Regions from separate parts of the Chitinophaga sp. Hz27 genome, predicted to be linked through region 4. Evidence: riboswitches for the same ligand, from Rfam matches in the RefSeq annotation. Region 4 holds a riboswitch; each other region holds the start of a gene.
What was found. Region 4 has a riboswitch for cobalamin ahead of metE (5-methyltetrahydropteroyltriglutamate--homocysteine S-methyltransferase). Riboswitches for the same ligand answer to the same signal wherever they lie in the genome.
Positions count from the first base shown of each region.

Region 1: linked by a shared signal. The riboswitch ahead of ACE38W_RS05375 (DUF5074 domain-containing protein) and the one ahead of metE (5-methyltetrahydropteroyltriglutamate--homocysteine S-methyltransferase) in region 4 are both predicted to bind cobalamin.
Region 2: linked by a shared signal. The riboswitch ahead of ACE38W_RS21585 (DUF5074 domain-containing protein) and the one ahead of metE (5-methyltetrahydropteroyltriglutamate--homocysteine S-methyltransferase) in region 4 are both predicted to bind cobalamin.
Region 3: linked by a shared signal. The riboswitch ahead of ACE38W_RS12730 (TonB-dependent receptor plug domain-containing protein) and the one ahead of metE (5-methyltetrahydropteroyltriglutamate--homocysteine S-methyltransferase) in region 4 are both predicted to bind cobalamin.

Region 1 is NZ_JBHKFJ010000002.1:362,442-366,618, reverse strand. Features, by position in the region: gene ACE38W_RS05380 (hypothetical protein) at 1-347, opposite strand, end outside; gene ACE38W_RS05375 (DUF5074 domain-containing protein) at 398-1,738, opposite strand; cobalamin riboswitch at 1,995-2,215, opposite strand; gene ACE38W_RS05370 (glycosyl hydrolase family 18 protein) at 2,312-3,967, opposite strand; gene ACE38W_RS05365 (DUF2809 domain-containing protein) at 4,096-4,177, shown strand, end outside.
Region 2 is NZ_JBHKFJ010000009.1:109,283-113,459, reverse strand. Features, by position in the region: gene ACE38W_RS21595 (acyltransferase family protein) at 1-352, opposite strand, end outside; gene ACE38W_RS21590 (hypothetical protein) at 423-1,304, opposite strand; cobalamin riboswitch at 1,440-1,661, shown strand; gene ACE38W_RS21585 (DUF5074 domain-containing protein) at 1,797-2,933, shown strand; gene ACE38W_RS21580 (YccF domain-containing protein) at 3,027-3,395, opposite strand; gene ACE38W_RS21575 (GNAT family N-acetyltransferase) at 3,397-3,879, opposite strand; gene ACE38W_RS21570 (YhcH/YjgK/YiaL family protein) at 3,879-4,177, opposite strand, start outside.
Region 3 is NZ_JBHKFJ010000005.1:153,458-157,634, forward strand. Features, by position in the region: gene ACE38W_RS12725 (YncE family protein) at 1-709, opposite strand, end outside; gene ACE38W_RS12730 (TonB-dependent receptor plug domain-containing protein) at 719-2,737, opposite strand; cobalamin riboswitch at 2,855-3,058, opposite strand; gene ACE38W_RS12735 (hypothetical protein) at 3,145-3,714, opposite strand; gene ACE38W_RS12740 (ThuA domain-containing protein) at 3,797-4,177, opposite strand, start outside.
Region 4 is NZ_JBHKFJ010000007.1:300,564-304,740, forward strand. Features, by position in the region: gene ACE38W_RS18275 (acyl-CoA thioesterase) at 36-419, opposite strand; gene metE (5-methyltetrahydropteroyltriglutamate--homocysteine S-methyltransferase) at 450-2,768, opposite strand; cobalamin riboswitch at 2,923-3,112, opposite strand; gene ACE38W_RS18285 (DUF4249 domain-containing protein) at 3,273-4,136, opposite strand; gene ACE38W_RS18290 (carboxypeptidase-like regulatory domain-containing protein) at 4,157-4,177, opposite strand, start outside.

The sequences.
Region 1 (4,177 bases), on a different contig from region 4:
ATGCCGAGATCGGCGCCAGTGCCATTGTCCACAGAGTGGTCGAACCCGAAAATGATATAACCTCCGAATGCACCCAATGATACCATATTGGAAGTACTTCCTACAAGCGCCTGCGCAGCAGCCTGGGTACCAACTCCGGTAGTATTGACAAACTGTCCGGCAGCAGGAAGGTAATCATACACAGTACTAATTAAAGGACTACTGGTGGATGTTTTAGGTCGGTATACACTTGTTTTACCGGTTTGTAAAGGTTGCAGATGCATCACATCCGCCTGGTCTTCTTTCTGGCAGGCAGTAAAGGTAACTGCCGCCAAAAGAGCCATTACAGGGAAAATGGATTTTTTCATTTTTTTTATGTTTGGGTTAAAAATGACAGATAGTAACAAATTGAAATCGCTTAATAGAATACAGGTAAACTTGGGAACAGATAACCAGTATACCTCACCGTGCTATTCAGCGCACCGGTAGTGGCATTGTACGATAACCAGCGGTTATCATTACTGGAGCCCCATTCATCGGGAAGTGTGATGATCAGCAATTCATTTTTTCGTTCGTTGAAACGCACTGCAGAACCATAGAAGTATTGTCCGGCAGGAAGTGTGATAAACGGTGCTGACAGCGAGTTTGCATCACCTGCAACATAACGGTACAATTTAGTGCCGCCATATTCAATAGTACCGCCAATACCGCCCGTTTCATTACGAGCCGCTATATACACATCATTACCATTACTGCTGGTAGTCAGCGAACCTGATTTCCAGGACCATAACGCCCATGGATTAGTAACTTTAAATGGTAATTTCATGGAAGTCAATGTCAGCGCAACAGGATCTATACGCATCAGCGAAGAATCGCCGGCAGCCCATACCGCGCCATCTTTGGTACGTGTAAAGCCCATCGTAGCATTAGGAAATTTTTTCACAATGCTATAGTCGGTAGTGTTCAACACTACAACACCATCTGCCTGGGTAAGCGCGAAAATATATTTATCTACCAACAACATATCTCCAGCCGCAGATGTAATACCAGCGAGCTTTGCACCCAAAGTAAGCGTACTTAAATTCACCGGATAGATTCCATCTACTGCGCTCAGTAAACCACGAGCATTATCCACACCAACAAAAGCATGCCCTTCATCCTGTGGTAAAGCAGTGATGCGACCAGTTTCCTTCATGGTATAAGCATCCGTTACAACCAGTGGCCCGCCTACCTTTGCGACCATATATACTTTGCCGTTAAAGATGCTGGCAAATTGTAAAGTGCTGGTATTGGGCCCCAGATTTTTATCTGGATTTTCTGTTTTGTAGATGTTCTGAATAACCTTATTGCTGTCGTAACTATAATAAGCAAGGTCACCATTGGTTACGCCGTATTGTCCTTCCTGTACCATCAGGAATCCATTTTCATACTTACCATTTACATGGAGGTTGTAAACAATAGAGTCAATACCCGTCTGGTTTTTAGCTGTCAGTACGATATGGAAATCGCCATGTGCATTAGATCCAAACTGCAATACAGAATCAGTACTTACCGGCGCCCCGTTGGTGGTCCACTGGAAAGAAAGTCCGTTCTTGTTGCTGAACTGCGGCCGATAGGTAATGCTACTACCAAAAGCGATGGTGTCTTTGGTGCCTGTACTGGTAATTTTAGGACCAGGAACATCATCATTTTTTTTACACGAGAACACTACTGTAGCCATCAACGCCAGCAGGAACAAGGATTTGTTCAGTTTCATCATGAGAATCTTGTAGAATTTATTAATGAAAAATAATTTCACAAATAATTCAACACCAGGAAAAAGGGGGCATACAAAAGTTTCGGTTGACTTCACAGGAAAGCACAGCGTATAGCGTATTCATTTATTGCGTCACTTCAATACATACATCAACGATATTGCTGCCAGTGCAACATTACATCACTGTTTCATAAATGAATCCAATAAAATCCGGTCTGTTTACCAGTAAAACATTCTTAACCTTTCACCCGAAAGTGCTGAACGAAAAATTACATCTGGCAGGTCTTCTGGCTTTCCTGCTTCTTCGGCGGCCTTCCCATCTTTACTTATCAAGACAGTGGCATGTGGAGAACCGAAAAAACGATATCTATAACAGATATACAGGATTACAGCTACGGGGATAGCTCCGGCATCGCACCGGATTCCCTTTTAATACGCGGGCCTTTGCAGACCCTGGTAACCAATTGCGGTGCAAACTTAAACTAAGTATTAATATAATCCAAATGCTTAACGAATGCATAAAAAAAGCAGCCACCAAATGGCAGCTGCTTCCTACACTATGGCTGTTGAAAGAAATTATTGGACGATGATCTTCTGCGTATATTGTTTACCGTTATGGAAGATCTCCAGGAAATAGGTACCTGCAGCCACATTACCTACCTTCACGGTGAAGCTACCAGTAGTTTCCTGTTGCTGCTGTATCGCTTGCCTGCCGGCACTTAGCAGCATTACTTTTACCGCCGAATTACTGTTGTAGTCAGGAACCTTAACATATATATTACCACCTGCTACTACCGGGTTAGGATATACGCTGATCGTGTGGTTAACACCAGCCTTCTCCGTTTCGGGAGTCATAGCCGACAACTGCATCGCAGCATTGCTCGTATTGGCGGTAGCGCTGGTCACTGCGGTAATAGGGCCTACCACATTACCTACAACGCTGTAGTTAAATGATTCCCAGGTGCCTGCAGCCGTTCTGTTGGCCGTCATAGCAGCAGCGCCATTTTCAGAGCTGATATATCCGCCATTGTTACATAATAAGGTGATAGTACCATTGCTGTTAGATACCCAGGTAAACTGCTCCCATCCCTGCGCAGTAGCACGATTGCAGGTAATCGCCTGCTGCCCGTTTTCAGAAGAAACATACTTAGCCATAGAACGCAGTGCGATCTTACCACCGCCTGCATCCAATACAGAAAACTGCTCCCAGGTGCCTGGTGTAGCACGGTTGCAGTTCATCGCAGTAGTACCATTCTCACCACTTACATACAAACCATTATTACCTTTCAAGGTAATCACCTTGCCTATAGGTGCAGTACTTGGCGTAGTACGCGATACCACCACATCATGAATGGCTGATACCAGCGAGTTAGCGCCGGTAGCGTCTTGCGACAGCTCCCAGATCATAATACCACTGCCCTGATCAAATGCAAGATTGGTCTTTTGCTTGATAGTAGTGATACCATTGTACCCTACATTATCAAATACATCTGCATAAGGATCTGCACCTCTGGCCACCAGCTGCGCAAACGACTCCCAACTAGGACGCCCGTAGAAAGGTACGCCCAGCACTAGTTTGGACGCTGGCAACCCACGGCCAAGCCAGTACGAAACCGACTGTGTAGCATACGTGTAGGTAGAGTGGTCAAAGTTGTTGTAATCGTAAGCCATGAGATTGTAGAAATCTACCAAAGCAAAAGCACTGCTGAGAATACTGGAACCACCCGTACCTACAAGCGCGCCTGTCAATAGTTTGCCATTGTTATGCATCGCTGTACTGAGCTGCGTCATCAGCGATATGTAGTTGTTGGCAGATGCGCCGGCATCCGGATATTCCCAGTCAATATCAACACCATCCAATCCATACTGATTGACGAAGTTGACCATGTTGTTGACAAAGGTGCTGCGATAGCCACTGTTAGCAGCAAGGCCTTCAAAGCCGCTGTCATCGCCATTGTTCCAGCCGCCAACAGAAATCAGCACCTTCACATTATTGGCATGTGCAGTACTGACAAGACTCTGCAGTTTACTTGGGTTATCAATTGCTTGCAAACCGCCAGTTGCAGTAGGTAACAAAAAAGCATAATTGATGTGTGTCAGTTTACTATACTGCACACTGCTTACACTGCCCGACCAGCTTGGCATGTAACCGACCACACGGAATGGCGTTTGCGCCCTGACAGATAAAAAACAGATTAACAAAAGTAACAACGTGGATAAACGTGTTTTCATAAGGGGATTTTTACAGGTGAGGAAAAGAATATAAGCGTCTCGACAAAAATATTCTCCAACTATACAAGTCAAAATTTTAACACTACGACATTACTACGTCAAGGACGATTAATTATTTTTGTATCCTGATGAACAACAACTTACGTATACGCCTATACTACATTTTCCTGCTGGCCATTACCATGTGGGCAGGACTCGCCACCAGACATT
Region 2 (4,177 bases), on a different contig from region 4:
GTAATACGCCAGGAAAGCGCAGTGTATCAAAGTGCCAGTTGGACATCATCCGCAAGGCCATGCCTATCAGGATCAAGATCAATCCACGGCGCAGGGCATGCAGGATAAGTGATGTATGATTGGCAGGATCTTCTTTCTTTGTGCCCATGGCATAGGGTACGGAAACCCCTACTATAAAGAGAAAGAAAGGAAATATCAGGTCTGTTGGCGTACAGCCGTTCCATTTACTGTGTTCCAGTGGAGCGTATACAAAGCTCCAATTTCCCGGGTTATTAACCATTATCATGGCTGCTACAGTGATGCCCCGGAATACGTCCAGCGACAATAGTCGTGTTTTGGTTGATGTATTCATGCAAAAGGTTATGAAGATCACAATTTAAATAAATAATTGAGAGATTTCCAACCTTTTACAGTAGCGGTTATCAGGCCTTCTTTAGCTTTTTGAAGGTCAGGTAACCTAATACACCAAGGATCACAAATGGCCAGATGCTGATCAGGAAAATAATGATATTTCTTAGTAAGTCTGCCCCATCAATCATTGCCATTTTTAGTTCTGTACCAAATCCTGCTTTGTTGATGGCATCCGGGTTTACGACCATCTGCACATCTGCCTTATCTGGTTGTACGAGGGCAACGGTAATCGAGGCATTGTTGACATCATCGATGATAGCCAGATTGCTGAGCTGGCGATCAATCTTCTCATTTTTCTTAGCGTCATTATAACTGGCTGCATCGGCAGAAGAAGTTTTCTTATCAGCGACAACAGTTGATGGCGTGCTATTATTACGAAGGGCATTAGACAGATAGTTCAGTGTTTTATCTTCATCCTTTAAGGTACGGTGATCGATATACGTAGCCATACCGGTGATCACACGTACCACAGAATCCAGGCTGGACACAGGAACTTTCAATTGTATATCTGCCGCGGTCGTATAAATTTTTACTTGCCGGAGTGAATCAGTTGTATACGGTAAATACTTTTCATTCCTGGATTGCGTGTATTGATTACTGTTAACGATTACGCCATTTACAGCGTGGGTTACATGCTCAATGGTATTAACGGCATCGAATACACTATTGACGCGGCATTGAATATCAGCGCTACGAATACGCTTACGGGAAGCGGAGTTCAACGACGCGATATCATTTTCGAAAGCCACAGAATCAGCAGCTTCCGTAATAGCATTTGCGTTCACTTTACTTTCTGCTGTAGCATCAGCGCTATGATAACGAGCGGATGGTCCTGCCGAACAGGCAGCAAGGGTCAGGGCGGGTAAAACCCACAGTGGTATGGAGTAACGCATGATTAGGTCGTTTCCCCTTTATACCTGAAACACCTTTCAGGTAACCCTCTATTTCCTTAAATTTTTCAAAACAAAATTTGCCTGGATAAGCAGACATCACAATCAGCAGTTTGTTTTTTATGAATAGTTGACGTAGGTTTGCGCCTCGCAACTGGTTGTTAAAGTCGCACTGACTGTAACATTAAAAGGGAATCCGGTGCAATACCGGAGCTATCCCCGTAGCTGTAATCCTGGTTTTCATCTCACAAGAAAACCATTTTTCGGACAACTTCTGCCACTGTTTCTACTACTTAGAAACGGGAAGGCCCGCCGGAAAAAAGGAGAGCCAGAAGACCTGCCAGCTTGCATCCGTCTTGGCGTTTTCGGGAGAAGAACATATAAGACCAGTACCTGATTAACGGTGCTACCTGAACTCATGAATTCCTGTCAATTACTGCAATATCGCGAGTTGCATGATTGCCTTGGCATTATATGTTTCGTAAAAATCAAGAAATGAAAAAAACTGTACAACTGATGCAAAAGCTGCGTCATATCAATTCCGGCAGCCTCTTACGTAAACGCCTATACGGCGCTATTTTCCTTGCTACAGCAATCTCTCTGGGAGCATGTCATAAAGATGACAACAACATTGGCAGCACTCCTGCCAAATACGAAGGTGGTTTCTTCATTGCCAATGAAGGTTGGTTTGGTCATGAAAATGGAGACCTTCATTTTTACACCTATGCTGGAGATTCTCTGCAGACCAGCGTTTACAAGAAAGAGAACCCTGCCGATAGTTTAGGAAAACCTTCCAACTCATTGGAATTCGCGACTGTTTTCAACAACAAAATGTATATCGTAGTAAAAGCTGGTGGCCCATTGGTAGCAACAGATGTACGCACCATGAAAGAGACTGGCCGTGCTGCTTCCCTGCCTAAAAACGATGGTCATGCCTTCGTAGGCATCGACCAGTACAGAGGCTTACTCAGTACCGGCGATGGCGTATATCCTGTTAGTCTGACAACTTTATCTATTGATAAAAAAGTGGATAGCATCAGTGGTTATGTAGGTGATATGATCGTTGCTGGTAAATATGCTTTTGCTTTATCACAAACAGATGGTATCGTAGCCATCAACACCGCAGATTATAAATTTGCGAAACGTTTTGGAAAAGCTAACCAGGGCTTTGCCATCTCTAAAGATGGTACGGTATGGGCAGCCACCAGCGATTCACTGATTTCCATCAACCCTGCTACACTGGAAAGAACTGGCTTTAAATCTGGCTTTACTGTATCTTCTCCATGGGGTGCATGGCGCCATGCAAGCATCTCTGCAAGCACTAAAGAGAATGTGATCTTTATTAGTCCAGGTGCTGGTTTTTCTGGCGGTACCAAAGTATACCGTTATATGATCGGTGATCCTACATCTCTTGCACAACCATTTATTACCCTGCCTACTGGTCAGTATTTCTATGGTTCTGCTATTGGTTATAATAAATCTACCAATGAGATTATTGCACTTACCATCAACGGTTCTATTACAGGTAATATCAACCGGGTACTCTTCTATGATGCCAGCACTGGTGAGCTGAAGAAAACCGTTACTTACAATGGATGGTACTTCCCTGCTATGCCGGTATTCCTGCAATAATTGCTTTATATCCATCATAAGAAAGGGCTGACCGGGAAATATTCCGGGTCAGCCCTTTTCAATAGCAGTCTGTGCTTCGTATATATAGAAGGGTTAGTACACTACTTTACCAAAAGGGGCAAATGTCAGCGTCATCAGCTTGAAATGCTGGCGAGCAAAAGGTATGCCGATGATAGAAATAGCCAGCAGGAAGCCAAAGACAAGATGCCCGAGGGCAACCAACAGGCCTCCTGTGAAAATCCAGATGATATTGAAAATAGTAGCGAGGCAACCAACAGGTGCGTTTCCTTCTCTTACCTGAGCGCCAAAAGGCATCAGCGTAAGCAATCCGATTTTAAAGAATTGGATACCGAAAGGAATACCGATGATGGTAAAGCAGGATAATAGGCCTGCAATAAAATAACCCATCGCACAAAAGAAGCCTCCAAAGATTAGCCAGATTATATTACCGATGAGGTTCATGTTACAATGTTTTCAGCATCCAAATGGTGCAGGCATCGTGACCTGAATTACCTAATGGCGCTGGTAGATAATCGAAACCATTTTTTTCATAGAGCGCAATAGCGCGAGTCATCTCAGAAAATGATTCCAGGTAAAGACTGGTATATCCTTCTTCCTTGGCAAACTCATATGATTTCTCCAGCAATTTAACACCAAGTCCCTTTCCTCTGGCCGCAGGAGACAGAAAAAAACGAACCAGTTCGGCGCAACCTGCAGGTAGGCCGTTGGTTGGGAATATACCACAGCCACCTAATATTACGCCTGCATCTTCAGCGATGGCATACCTGGAGCCTGGCGTCTGGAATAACTGGTAAAGGTTATCTGTTGTGGGATCGGTGTGGGCTGTACCTTCTGTGGGCACATCAAATTCCTCTATGGAACGTCGGATAATTGCCGCCATTACCGGGTTATCTGCTGGCACAATATCCCTGAAAATTACACTCATTATTGTACACTGATTTTTATAACTACTTTTTTAACGGGTACAGGACCGTTTACACGAAGGTTTGGCATATGCAGATCAGTAGGAAAAAAGATGGCAAACTGACCTTGTTTAAGGATGGTATAGAACGCAGGTTTCTCTGCAAATAACATATAATCCTCTGTTTCGCTGTAGGCGCGTGACGGGGTTTTATCTCCCAGAAAATCATGGCCTATACGTTCTTCTCCTGCAGCAACATATTGTACATCGATGTATTTACGATGTGATTCCATCTGCTCACCTGCTTCTTCGATGCTATCGT
Region 3 (4,177 bases), on a different contig from region 4:
CATCCGCGCGAAGGCGATGTAAGTTGATACCTACGTTAATTTTTTTTATTTCTGTAAAAGTATTCAGGTCGATTACCGAAACGGTACTATCATAGTTTGGAACACGATATCCGCCGGAATTGGCGACATAGAGTTTATTGTTTACTACCGCCATTTCTTCCGGCTGATAACCAACGATAACTTTTCGTGTAACCTCCAGCGTAGTTGTATCTACTTCTGCAACAAATCCTATCGGTGCATTCACATCTATCTGAACAGGGCCAGCATAGCTACTTACATAGGCTTTACCGTTCGCAAATACCACATAACGGCAATTGAGGATATCTACTTGTTTGATACGCTTTGTAGTAGTGGCATCCATTACCTCGATCTTATTGGATACATTGATAACGGCATATAATTTATTTCCATAAATCTGTACATCGTTACCAACATCTCCCAATTCCTTTACTACATTGGGATTTACTTCGGCATAAATATTTTTATGGTAGATACCTGTGGTATAGTCCATATAATCCAGTGTAGCCTTATTGCTACCCATGTTTCCTTCGTTCAGCAGATAAAACCCGGAAGGGTTTGCAGTCGGCACAGGATCTGTAACGGTGGATGGTGTGGACGGCACAATCTTATCCCCTTTGCGACAACCCGCAAATAAGGCCAGCATGGCTGCTGTCAGGGGAATTAGTTTCCGTAGCTGTTGTATCATCATGTAACTATTTTATAGGTTGACCGTTAAAACGAATTTGTAATTCCTGCCGGGCATCGGATAGCTCAGTACCACATCATAGTATTGATTAAGTACGTTGTTGACCATGGCGCTGAGTTTAAAGTTGCAATGCCTGAAAGCTAGCGTCCGCGCCAATGCTATATCACTGGTATACCAGGGCTGCATGTAATTTTCAGGAATATTTCTTTTACCATTATATCTTTCTCCTGTATAAATCTGACTGAAGTTCAGCTCCCACAGGCGATAATTGGCACCAAGAATAAATGATCCACTATGCACCGGGATATAAATAATCTGGTCGCCATAGAAGGTATCGTCTTTACTGGTGAAGTCCTGTGCCTTCTGGAAAGTATATGTCAATCTGGTGGTAAGTTGTAAGTCTTGCGCAAAGCGCCATACAGCTTTTGCTTTCAGGTCGGCGCCTTTTATTTTCACAAATCCCAGATTCATCATCTGCCAGCGAAGCATATCTGCGCCGGGTACTGCCACTATTTTATCGGTTACTTCATTATAGTAGGCGTCCACGTCTACGCCGAGTTCGGCTATGGTATTCGTGATTTTAGCTTTATACCAGGTGAAGCCAGCATCGTATTGCGTGGTGAATTCCGGCTTGAGTGCCGACAACCCAACTGGTGTATAGTATACATCATTAAAGGTTGGCATACGGAAGATGCGTTTATAGAAGCCGCGTAGGCGAAAATCGGGCTGGCGCCCTGGCTGCCAGGAAAGGAAGACTGCTGGTGTAAACTCCTGCTTGGATGGATACGGCATATTGATATGATTATCCTCGTTCAGGATAGTACTCAGCATGCTCATTTGTGCTGTAAAGCGGGAAAAGTTAATAGCGGTAGCCGCCGCGATTAATGTCGTATAGCGGTGAGGGTTAGCCAGCAGGTCTTTGTTCAGATTATAAGACTGCAGTACATTCCACTGAAAATCTGTAGAAAGCGCCACAGACCACCATTTGGTAATACTATACTGATTGGCAACAGACAGATAAATTTCCTGTTGTTTGTAATCGTTATCTACATATAACAAAGCGGTATCCGGTTGTAAATATCTCGTATAGTCGTTAGCGTATTTTGCGTTGAGCAGCAGGCTATACTTTGGTGTAAACGCTTTTTTAAAGGAAGACTGGAAGAAGAAAGATCTATCCCACTGTCGGTCTACATGTCCGAAAACCCCGTTGACTACAAATCCTGGCAAACCTCTTTCCGAATCGTAGAAGTAGCCTTTGGCAGACCATTCACCGTTTTTCACCGTTCCATTGAAGCCACCTTCTACCCTGAATGCGTTTACATCTCCGTTTTTTCGTATAGCCGTGGTATCGTAGCCTTTTTCTTTTTCATATTTGAATTTATATCGGCCATTGGCATTAGTCCATTCCGCGCTTAGGTTGGCAGTAACATGATCATTCACTTTCTGCTGCCAGAGAAATGCGGGGTTTACCAATCCAAAAGAGCCAGTCCGAAAGGTGCCTCTAAGATGCGTTTTTTCACCCGGCGCAAAAGAAGGTTTTAATGTGGTGAGATAGATGGCTGCTGCGCTGGCAAAGTCTTTGGCCGGTTGGAAAATATTACTTTTTTGTCCATTATACAGTGATATCTCCTGCATATTATCGAGGGAGAACCTACCTAAATCTACCTGGCCATTCTGGGCATTGCCTAACTGGATACCGTCATAGAATACGCCGGTTTGATTGGTACCCATACTTCTTACATCCACGGTTTTCAGTCCACCGATGCCGCCATAGTCTTTTAGCTGCAAGCCGGAGAAAAAACGCAGTGCATCTGCAACGGAGTTGCCGCCCAGCCGCTTCAGTTCATCGGCCTGCAGCTTCTGGCCAGGAATAACTTCCCTACCAACGCTTTGCGCCGTCACAGCGACTTCGCGAAGATCCCTGGAGGTAACCGTATCCTTCTGCTGCGCCTGTAGCTGTACAGAGAACAAACATATCAAAAGGAGCCACCCAAAATGTAGTAGGAAACGTTGTGGTTTCCTGCATTGCATACTTCTCACCTGTTAATTTTGCATTTAACAGCCTTCGGTTGAGTAATAAAAATGGAAATAGTATAAACGCCACCGTAAGGTGACAGCTATTACTTCCGAGCCTCATTCCGCGAAAGCTCAAAAATCAAAGCGTGTGGCAGGTATTCTGACTTATCTCCACCTCAGGCGGCCTTCCCATCTTAAAGACAGTGACCTTGGAGAGCCTGGGCGTTTTCTATGGAGACTTACAGCAGCGGGACTGTCCGGGATTTTCACCCGAGTTCCCTTTTAATTACGGCCTTCCAGGTAGAAAGGACGTAAACCATGCGCCTATCGTATTATTTTTAACCGGGCGAAGTTAGCTAAAAAGTTGGGAATAAATGACAGTAGGGGAAATTAAGGCTTAATTACCTGTCTGTAAGCACATTCTATTTAAGAGTCATACTGGCTCTAGGACTGATATACCATTTTTGATTATAGCGTTGAATGCTGCATAGCGGCAAGCGAAGATCCGGCACAAATTGAATATAGCGCCGCTGTGATTTCAAGCAGATGGTAATGACATCTGTAACACACAAATCAGCGGCTACAACATCTTTATACGAGTACCCAGTGCTGATATAAGGATTTTCATTCGTGTAGATCCTCATCTCGGCTAGCTTTTCCTGGTTTTTATATACTATGACTGTATCATCAAAAATTTCAAAAAATGGCAAGACGATAGTTGTATTATGAACACCACTCTCCAATGACTTCTGTTCACCGTCAAAATCTCCTGCATTGATTATCGGAATATCTCTTTTGAAGCTATCAAGGTCCACACCAGGCAGGCTACGAAAAGGAGACGGCCCGAGAATAGCGATACAACTATCACCCGGGCTGGCCTGTCCCATATACGAGGGCATCTCATTGACTTTACCAACAGGGCTTACCATATGGGCACAAGCACAAAGGAGAAACAGTAGTCCTACGAGATTGATAAAGCAATTCTTTTTCATGGTACAGGGATACATTAACAGTAACGAATATACGTAGTTCTATCCTGTATACCGCTAAGTAATCAAGTGAGTACTCCTTGTATTATTTCTTCCCTCTTCCTAGCCATAGCAGGGCCTGTAGTACCAACTTGCCTTGTATAGGGTTATCGAAAGTAAACGATAACTCTTTGTTTGTGTGGTTTTCGTAATCGATATCATTGTGTCCCATATTCATATATACCATCCGGAATTTTTTATTGGTCCAAACCACAGGATAGTAGCCACTATGCCATATTTCATATTGTTTAGGCCCGGTACCTAAAGGGAAGCTGCTGGAATCAATTGCCAGCAAAATATCGATATCCGGATTTTTGGTTAGATCGTTGCTCCAGCGGTACCATTCATTGGGACTGGATTTGAAGGTAGGTGGCAATCCTTTCACCACAGGATGTTTGCGATCTTCTACACGCAGCACCGCGGAAGT
Region 4 (4,177 bases):
TAGAGACGGGACTTAAAAAAATAACAAGATCAATATCAGAGTACGCTCACAGGTCGTTTCTGATCATCTATTGCCACAAAGGTAAAAGTGCCATTGATGGCCAGTTCCCGGCGGTCGGAGTACATTTCTTCCGTGTATATTTCCACGGTTACTTTCATGCTGGTATTACCCACTTTCGATACTCGGCCAATGAGTTCAATGATAGTACCCGCAGGAATTGGTTTGTTAAAATCAATTTTATCAGAGGATACTGTCACCACTTTTTTCCTGGTAAAGCGTGTAGCGGTAATGAAAGCTACTTCGTCCATAAGATACATGGCAGTACCGCCAAACATGGTATCGTAGTGGTTGGTACTATCCGGGAATATCGCTTTAAAGATATGTGTCTGCGATGCCTGTATACGTTCTTCTATTGTCATTGTATAAAATTTATGAGCTGTCACGGTTTGTCAGGCAGGAATTTTATTACGCAATGTTTTAGCGGCTGCTACCATGGCAGCTACTGCAGCTTTGGTTTCCGGCCAATCCCTGGTTTTGAGGCCGCAATCAGGGTTTACCCATAATTGCTCGGCAGGAATTACTGCCATAGCCTGTTCCATCAGGTTTACCATTTCTTCTTCTGAAGGAATGCGCGGTGAGTGAATATCATAAACACCCGGGCCAATATCGTTAGGATATTTGAAACTAGCAAAACCTTCCAGCAGTTCAGACTGAGAACGGGAGGTTTCAATAGTGATCACATCGGCATCCAATGCGGCAATACTTTCAAAGATATCATTGAATTCGGCATAGCACATATGCGTATGAATCTGCGTTGCGTCTTCCACACCGGAGGATGCTACTTTAAAGGCCCTTACAGCACCATCCAGGTATGCGTTCCAGTTCTCCTTGCGCAAAGGCAAACCTTCCCTTAATGCTGGTTCGTCTATCTGTATTACTTTGATGCCGGCAGCTTCCAGGTCTTTCACCTCATCACGGATCGCCAATGCGATCTGCAGGCAGGTAGCAGCTCTTGGCTGGTCGTTTCTGACAAAGCTCCATTGCAGAATAGTTACGGGGCCTGTCAGCATACCTTTTACAGGCAAAGTTGTGAGAGACTGCGCATATTTGGTATAGTAAACGGTCATGGCTTCCTTACGTTCCACATCACCGAAGATGATAGGAGGTTTTACACAACGGCTGCCGTAGCTCTGTACCCAACCATTTTTAGTGAATACAAATCCTTCCAGCTGCTCTCCGAAATATTCGACCATATCGTTTCGCTCAAACTCACCATGTACCAATACATCCATTCCGATAGACTCCTGCCATCTGATGGAAGCGGCGGTTTCTTCTTTGATGAGTTGATCATATTCTTGCGGGGTGAGTTCTCCTTTCTTCCATTTACTGCGCCAGGAACGTACCGTAGCCGTTTGCGGGAAACTACCGATGGTAGTGGTCGGGAACATAGGCAGTTTCAATACCTTTTGCTGCGCTTTTTTACGGGCTGCGAAAAGGCTTGTACGCTGCGCATCAGCCGCAGTGACAGCTGCTGCTCTTGCCGTTACTGCTTTACGGTGAATCAACGGAGATGTTCTGCGAGACGCCATTGCAGCATCATTATCTTTCAGCTCCTGTTCTGCATTCACAGTTGGATTCTCCCCTGCAAGCACCGCCAAAGTTTTTACTTCATCCAGTTTTTGCTTTGCAAATGCCAGCCAGTTTTTAATGGTAGCAGGAAGATTCTTTTCATCTGTTTCCTGGTCCAGGTCACATGGAGAATGCAACAGAGAGCAGGAAGGAGCTACCAGCAGGCGATCTTCTCCCAGCACGGCTTTTGCTTTATTGATCAGCTCCAGCGATTGACGGAAATCATTTTTCCAGATATTACGACCATCCACTACGCCAAGGGATAAACGAAGTTTTGTTTTTCGTATATCCGTTGCCAGGATATCATCTAGCTGTGAAGGACAACGTACGAGGTCCAGATGTAATGTCTGTACCGGTAATTTAAGCACTGCCTCCAGGTTAGCGCCGTAACATTCGAAATACGATGCCAAAATCAGGTGCAGCTGCGGAAATGCTTTCTGGATAGCGGAATAGGCACTGCTTATTGCATCCAGTTCTACTTTATTGAGATTGAGTGAGAGACAAGGCTCATCAAATTGAATATAGTGTGCATCCAGTTCATCGAGTTTTTTCAAAACTTCCAGGTATACCGGCAGCAAACGATTGAGGAGCTGTAAACGATGGAAGCCTTTTTCTTTTTCCTTACCTAATAACAGGAAGGATACAGGCCCCAGCAATACAGGCTTAGCATTAAAGCCTGCACGTTTTGCTTCATTGAACTGATGAATAACTTTTTCAGAGAAGAGAGAGAACTGCTGATTGGCAGTAAATTCAGGAACGATGTAATGATAGTTGGTATCAAACCATTTAGTCATTTCCATGGCTGTAACATCCAATCCTTCTTTCTGGTAGCCGCGTGCCATAGCAAACTGTAAATCCAGCTGTGGCAGCTGCTTTTCGACCAGCAGATCATGGTAACGCGTTGGAATGGCACCTGTCATCATACTGGTATCCAACACATGATCATAGAATGAAAAGTCGTTACAGGGGATGATATCAATGCCGGCATCTTTTTGCAAATACCAGTTATTTAAGCGTATATCCCTGGCCGTTTGTTCCAGTTGAATAGCGGTGATCTTACCACTCCAATAGGCTTCACTGGCCTTTTTCAGTTCACGGTGGGCACCAATTCTTGGATAGCCCAGGTTATGTGTAATCATTTCCCAGTTGGTTTTAAAGTGATTGATGATATCCTGTCATCTTTACTTCAACACCTTCTGCGGGAATAGTGGGGAGGATACCTGGCCTGTTACTGCGTACGTCAGTAATAGCAAGTATACCCGAAAGCTGACCCCACTTCAATCCGCGAAAGTATTGTCAACATGCAGAAAAGGCAGGTCTCCTGGCTCGTAGTATCCGTGTCCGTTCTTCTCGTCTTCAGGTGACAATGAACATAAGTTGGACAGGATTCAGGTAACTACTTACAGTTGCGGGACAGCCGGCGATTTAAACACCGTTCCCTTTTAATGCTGCGTTGGCAGCAACCATTTCTGTATCAAAAAGTAAATTAAATAGATATTGAGGGCAATTTAAGGAATAAATATCTTCATAAACAAATTTAAAAGAAAAAAAGAACATTAATCTACCCATATATCAGAACAAAACAATTGTTTTAACAAAACAAACAGAAATATATTCCAATACAACAATAGTTTAATTACTACTTATTTGATCTTTCGTTCTGCCCTGCTGACAGCACTTGTTCCAAACCAACCTAACATTTTCACTTTCCCTTTAGGCGTTGTATTCTGCATATTGGAAGGCACATTTTCCAGGACCTTTGCAAACAGGCCAGTAGTCGTAATTTGCTGATACACCTGCGCCATAAAATCATAGCTTTTTTTGCTTAATGATGATAAACGCACCACCACCGTTTCGTTTAGGCGGAAAGGATGTTCATAATCCGTGATATGCTGTGTCAACGGCAGAATAAAAGGTGTGCCGTCAGAGATACCTCCTTCCAGCGAACCATCAATAGAAAGTAAATCTTTCAGCCGATGCAGGGTATCATTCCTGTAAGAGCGGATCCAGTAGTTGTCGCCAGCGCCAGGGATATCCACCGCAAAAAACTTAGCATAGAAACCTTCCTTTCCGGAAGTAGCTTCTTCTGCTGTTTTATGGCCGAATAATATAGAATCAATAGGCGGCACCCTCTTGATGGAGTCTGTGCCTTCAAAAATTTCATTCTTATATTCTATATGCAGCTTATATACATGATTTACATAGCCAATAGGCCTGGCGCTGGCATCATACGTATATACGCCACCGTTATAGGTGAATGGATAGCTGTTACCAGAAGTGAGATCATTCAATATTATCCTTGCCTCCTTCACCGCAGGAGCTGAATCCTGAGCAGTATAAGGCACGGACATGGTTAAACGAATAGTCTGTACGCCCTGATCGGTAGTGATCCAGGCATCCAGTACCGGGTACGACTGGCCTTCTGCCACGTTGAGATCAATTGCATCTTCACATGCAGTAAAACCCAAAAGCAACACCAACGATATCATGCTTATTATTTTTTTCATGGAGATAAGTTTTACTGTTATCAGAAACTAAAATTATAGGT